Linked DNA regions of Pseudolabrys taiwanensis. The protein of the gene in region 2 interacts with the protein of the main gene of each other region in a pairwise test. Links are inferred from orthologs where the notes say so. Each region holds a gene or a part of one and is shown on either strand. Other genes may lie near its edges.

Region 1 (3,193 bases), 3.1 Mb from region 2 along the record:
AGCGATAGGGGTCGACCGCCGAGCCGAGCCAATAGCCGGGCGCCGCCGAGATCACCCAGGTCACCCAGCAGGTCGCGGCGCTGCCGATGACGAAGCCCGGATCGTCGCCGCCATTGCGCCGGTAGCGCAGCCCCAGGACCCAGGGCGGCTCGACGAGGAAATGCAGGAATGGATAGACCTGCGACGCCGGCAATCTGCCGAGCAACGGGCGCATCGACGCGCCGATCAGCAGGAAGCGCGAGCAGATGACGAAGGTCGCCACCGCGGCGGCAAAGATCGTGGCTGCGGTGAATTGCTGCGGCCAGGAATCGACGACGATGATCTGCGCGACGCCCGCGAACACGGCCGCGCTCATCAGTTCAGCTTCCAGCAGCGTGAAGCCCTTGCGCGCGGCCACCGTGCCGAACGCCATGCCGAAGGCGAACAACCCCGGCATCACCGGCAGAGTGACGACGACGCCCTCGCGGAAGGCCGCGAAGGTCCAGGCAGGTGTCGGCTGAGAGGATCGGGAGGTCATTGGAAGCTATCGCTTCAATTCCGCTCGTCCCCGCGAAACGGGGACCCAGTTCGTAAAGCCATGCACGGCGCGCTGGATACCCGCTTTCGGGGGCATGAGCGGCACTCCGTAATAGATGTTCGTCTATCCGCAAAGAGCCTGACGCGGAAGCCACAAACGAAACCGACCGCCATGCGTGCCGCCGTTATGCCCCGCCGTACGCTGCAGTGGCGGCGCGAGCACTGGATCGCCCGCTTTCGCGGGCGACGACAGCTTCATAGGTCGGCAGCCCCGGCACCACTCCAAAAGAAAACGCCCGCCATGCGGCGGGCGTTTCGTATCCGTGTTGCAAGCCTCAGCCCTGCGGCTGCGGCGCGACATCGCCGGTCGGCGGCGCATCGGGACGCGGCCGCGGCTTGCCGGCGGGCGGCACCGCCGACGAGCGCGGACCGGTCGGCTCGATCACCGACTCGCGCACCGGACGGATGCCGTTGATCAAGTCCTTGATCTCATCGCCGGTCAGCGTCTCGAACTCGAGCAGGCCCTTGGCGAGCGTTTCGAGATCGGCGCGCTTCTCGGTCAGGATGCGACGCGCATCCTCAAGACCGGACTCGACGAGCTTGCGCACCTCGGCGTCGATCTTGCGGCTCGTCTCTTCCGAGACGTTGGTCTGCCGCGCGACCTGGTAGCCGAGGAACACTTCGTCCTGGTTCTCGCCATAGGCGACCGGGCCGAGCTCGGTCGAGAAGCCCCAGCGCGTGACCATCATACGGGCGAGCTTGGTGCCCTGCTCGATGTCGCTGGCGGCGCCGGAGGTGACCTTCTCGTTGCCGAACACGAGCTCTTCCGCCACGCGGCCGGCCATGATGATGGCGAGGCGCGAGGTCATCTGCTCGTAGGACATCGACAGCTTGTCGCGTTCCGGCAACTGCATGACCATGCCGAGCGCACGGCCACGCGGGATGATCGTCGCCTTGTGCACCGGATCGGTCGCCTTGACGTTGAGCGCGACCAGCGCGTGCCCGCCTTCGTGATAGGCGGTGAGGAGCTTCTCCTCGTCCGTCATCACCAGCGTGCGGCGCTCGGCGCCCATCATCACCTTGTCCTTGGCGTCCTCGAACTCCGCCTGCGTGACCATGCGCTTGTTGCGGCGCGCGGCCATGAGGGCGGCTTCGTTGACGAGGTTCATCAGGTCGGCGCCGGAGAAGCCGGGCGTGCCGCGCGCGACGGTCTTGAGGTTCACGTCCGGCGCCAGCGGCACCTTGCGCACGTGCACCTTCAGGATCTGCTCGCGGCCCATGACGTCCGGGTTCGGCACCACGACCTGGCGGTCGAAGCGGCCGGGACGCAGCAGCGCCGGATCGAGCACGTCAGGACGGTTGGTCGCGGCGATGAGGATGATGCCCTCGTTCGCCTCGAAGCCGTCCATCTCGACCAGCAACTGGTTGAGCGTCTGCTCGCGTTCATCGTTGCCACCGCCGAGGCCGGCGCCGCGATGACGGCCGACCGCGTCGATTTCGTCGATGAAGATGATGCACGGCGCGTTCTTCTTGGCCTGCTCGAACATGTCGCGCACGCGGCTAGCGCCAACGCCGACGAACATCTCGACGAAGTCGGAGCCCGAAATCGTGAAGAACGGCACGTTCGCTTCGCCGGCGACGGCGCGCGCAATCAGCGTCTTACCGGTGCCCGGAGGGCCGACCAGCAATACGCCGCGCGGAATGCGGCCGCCGAGACGTTGGAATTTGCCGGGGTCGCGCAGGAATTCGACGATCTCCTGCAGGTCCTGCTTGGCTTCGTCGACACCGGCGACGTCTTCGAACGTCACGCGGCCGTGCGATTCAGCCAAGAGCTTGGCGCGCGACTTGCCGAAGCCGAGCGCCTTGCCGCCAGCGCCCTGCATTTGGCGCGACAGGAATATCCACACGCCGATGAGCGCGATGAACGGCAGCCACGACACGAGCAGCGACACGAACCACGGCACGTTGTCCTGCTGCGGCCGCGCGGTGATCGACACGCCCTTGGAATAGAGCTTCTGCACGAGGCCCGGATCGCTCGGGGCATAGGTCTGGAAGCTGGTACCGTTGGCGAAGGTGCCGTGAATTTCCGGCCCTTGGATCACGACGTCGCGCACGCGACCCTGATCGACTTCGCTCAACAGCTGAGAAAAGGAAATATCCTGCGCAGTGGTGCGCTGTCCCGGGTTCTGGAAGAGGGTGAACAGCGCGAGCAGCAGGAGGACGATAATCACCCAGAGGGCGAAATTGCGTAAGTTGGCGTTCATCAGGCGTCCTTACCCGCCGCGAGAGCGGCCCGCGGCCATGAGATTTCTACGCCGCATTCGTGGCGGCTTCGCGTCCTTGCCAATGTAGGCAGCACGCCGCCTCCTGGAAAGGGCTCGATTCTATATATTCTAGCGCGATTTGCCGCGCGTGGCGCGGCCTCCGGCGCGGCCCTGTCGGTGCTTGGTTAAGGTCTTGCTGCGACGCGGCGGCGCCGGCTCCACCAAAATTTCTGCAACCGTGAGTGTCACAATCGCGCCGGCCAGACTGCGGCGGAAGCGGCTGCCCGTTTTGTGGGCCTGATCGAGGGCCTGCTTGAGCGCTTCCAGCTTGCCCAGTTCGACCTGCCCCTCGGTACCATAGCGCGCAATGCCGCGGCCGAGCAGCCGCAGCGCGATCTCCTCCGGCATCGTGT
Region 2 (3,098 bases):
TTTCGCCGCGGAATCTCGCGAAAAATGCGCCTTTTTAGGCCCGCACCAGCCAGACAAGGACCAACCCGATCACGGCCGAGGCGATCCCGATGACGCGCAATTGCGCCTCCGGGGTCTCCACCACGCTGATCATGGCCCGCTTGGCCGGTCCCGGCAGGGCGGCAAAGAGCAGGCCCTCGATGACGAAGACCAGTCCCACCGCCGCCAGGAAATCCGTCATGCGGGCTGCTTAACGGGCCGGTTGCGCTGCTGGCTGAGCTGGCTGCGCCGGCTGAGCTGCCGGGGTTTGGGCGCCGTTTGCCCGTCCCTTGCCGTTCGGATCGTTGAAGAACCGGAAGAAGCTCGAATCCGGCTTGATCACCAACCGGGTGTCCGCCGGCTTCAGACCCGTCTCATAGGCCTGCATCGAGCGGTAGAAGGTGAAGAAGTCCGGGTCCTGGCTGAACGCCTCGGCGAAGATCTGGTTGCGCTTGGCATCGCCTTCACCGCGGATCTGTTCGGCTTGCGACTGCGCGTCCGCCACCAGCACCGTGACCTCGCGGTCGGCCCGCGAGCGGATCTCCTGCGAACGCTGCGCACCGGTGGCGCGGAACTCGGCCGCCTCGCGCTGACGCTCCGTCTGCATGCGCTGATAGACCGCCTGGCTGTTCTGCTCCGGCAGGTCGGCGCGGCGGATACGCACGTCGACCACCTGGATGCCATAGGCGCCCGCCTCGCGATCGACCAGTTGCTGGATGCGGGACATCAGATCGGCGCGCTGGTCGCGCACGACATGGGTGAACGTCACCTCGCCCAACACGCGGCGCAGCGCCGAGTTGAGCAGGATCGACAATTGCGAATTGGCGCCGGTGATCGAACCCAGCGTCTGATAGAAGCGCAGCGGATCCTGGATGCGATAACGCGCGAAGGCGTCGACTACGAGACGCTTCTGGTCGGAGGCGATCACCTCCTGCGGCGGCGCTTCGAGGTCGAGGATGCGCTTGTCGATCGCGATGACGCTGTCGATGAACGGCACCTTGACGTGCAAGCCGGGCTCGCTGACGACGCGCACCGGCTGGCCGAGACGGACAACCAAAGCCTGCTGCGTCTGGTAGACCGCGAACAGCGACGAATAGCCGACGATCAACGCGACGACGACCAGGACGGCGACGACGCCACCGATGAAGTTGGTCCTCATTGGCGGGCTCCCGTCTGCGGCTGGTTGCGCGGCTGCGATCCGCGCGGCAGCTCATTGAGCGGCAGATAAGGCACCACGCCACCGCCATTGGCGCCGGCCTGGCCGGAATCGAGGATGATCTTGTCGGTCGAGCCCAGGACGCGCTCCATGGTCTCGAGATACATACGCTCGCGCGTCACGTCCGGCGCCTTCTTGTACTGCTCGTAGATCTTCAGGAAGCGCGCCGTCTGACCGGTCGCTTCCGCCACCGTCTGCTGACGATAGGCTTCGGCGGCCTGAACGATCTGCGCCACGCGGCCGCGCGCTTCCGGCACGACCTTGTTGGCATAAGTCTGCGCTTCGTTGACCGCGCGCTCGAGGTCGGCGCGCGCCGCCTGCACGTCGCGGAATGAATCGATGACCTGCGTCGGCGGGTCGACCTTCTGCAACTGCACCTGCTGCACGACGATGCCCGCGCGATAATTGTCGAGCGTCTTTTGCATGAGATCCTGCACGGCGGTCTCGATGGTCTGCCGCGCGCCGGTCAGGATCGGCTGAATCTCGGAACGGCCGATGACCTCGCGCATGGCGCTCTCGGCCACCGCCTTTACCGTGCCTTCCGGGTTCTGGATGTTGAAGAGGTATTCGCCGACGCCGGTCGGCTTCACCTTCCACAGCACCGAGAAGTCGACGTCGACGATGTTCTCGTCGCCGGTGAGCATCAGGCTTTCCTCCGGCACGTCGCGCACGGTCGAGCCGCGGCGCAGGTCGTCGACGATGCGCATGCCGATATCGATCTTGTTGACGCGCAGCGCCTTCGGCGTGAGCACGGTCTCGATCGGGTACGGCAGGTGGTAATTCAGGCCCGGCTGCACTTCGCGCACTTGCTTGCCGAAGCGCAGCACCACGCCGAGCTCATCCGGCTCGACGCGGAAGAAGCCGGAAAAGCCCCACAGCGCCACGGCGGCGAGCACCACGAGGGCAATGCCCTTGCCGCCCATATTGCCGCCCGGCAGCACGCGCCGGAGCCGGTCCTGGCCGCGGCGGAGCATTTCCTCCAGATCGGGCGGTGTCGGTCCGGACGACTGCGGTCCGGAGCCCCAGGGGCCCTTGCCCCCACCCGAGCCCCACGGGCCGCCGCCCCCGCCTTGTTGCTGCCATGGCATTCAGAATCTCTCCCGCTGCCGTACGGCGGCAGCCTGTACCTCTTTGTCGGGACAGGGTTATAGGGGAGTGCCGGGGCCATTACAACGCGCTGTCATGCCGCAACTTTGTCGGCATCGGCTTGAAATCGCCGTCTTTTTTCTGAGGCGCCGTTAATAAGCAGTGCGCGAGTCGAGACCGTGGGCCCGTCGCGCGCGCCAAGTGGCGGCGCGGCGATCAGTTGTGCTCGCTCGGCCCCATGATGACGATGCCTTCCGATGCCTCGACATGACGGACGAAGATGTACTTGTCCTCGCGGCCGTCGGAATGCTTGCGCCGGATGTCGCGGCGGACATCGGCATCGACCTTGGCGACGACGACGTAGGGCACGGCGGCGTTCAAGCCGGTGTCGCAATGCGCGGCGAACTCATCCAGATCGCGCGCCGTATAGGCGTGCTCGATGCCCGCGCCGCGCGCGATGGCCGCAATGTCGACGCGACCGGCGGTGTGCGTCGGCGGCCCGCCGATCGACTGGTAACACTGATTGTCCCAGACCACGACGAAGAGGTTCGGCGGCTGCTCGTTGGCCAGCGTCGCGAGGATGCCGAGATTGAACATCATGCCGCCGTCGGTATCGAGCGACACGATCCGCCGGTGCGGCAGACCGACCGCGAGACCGAAAGCCTGCGGCGTGACGCACCCCAGCTGCTGCTGGAACAGGCTGGCCGAGCGCATATGCGGCGCGGCGTTGTACCATTCGTCGACGCTGGCGCCGAGCGACAGGATCACCAGTTCGTCC

Evidence for each region.
Region 1: the proteins of hflK (region 2) and ftsH interact in binary tests that used the Escherichia coli proteins (3 or more experiments, as listed by UniProt). The link is inferred for Pseudolabrys taiwanensis from one-to-one orthologs.

What each region holds. Positions count from the first base shown.
Region 1 is NZ_CP031417.1:2,309,388-2,312,580, forward strand. What follows is about bases 317-3,193. They hold ftsH (ATP-dependent zinc metalloprotease FtsH), read right to left. Parts: upstream 2,781-3,193; coding sequence 852-2,780; downstream 317-851. Other genes in these bases: DW352_RS11085 (AzlC family ABC transporter permease), read right to left, coding at 317-517; tilS (tRNA lysidine(34) synthetase TilS), read right to left, coding at 2,910-3,193. In the rest of the region: more of DW352_RS11085, read right to left, coding at 1-316. UniProt on the Escherichia coli protein: Acts as a processive, ATP-dependent zinc metallopeptidase for both cytoplasmic and membrane proteins. Plays a role in the quality control of integral membrane proteins.
Region 2 is NZ_CP031417.1:5,387,386-5,390,483, reverse strand. What follows is about bases 249-3,030. They hold hflK (FtsH protease activity modulator HflK), read right to left. Parts: upstream 2,323-3,030; coding sequence 1,174-2,322; downstream 249-1,173. Other genes in these bases: DW352_RS25635 (thiamine pyrophosphate-dependent enzyme), read right to left, coding at 2,537-3,030; hflC (protease modulator HflC), read right to left, coding at 249-1,177. Also shown: DW352_RS25650 (DUF2065 domain-containing protein), read right to left, coding at 35-220; more of hflC, read right to left, coding at 230-248; more of DW352_RS25635, read right to left, coding at 3,031-3,098.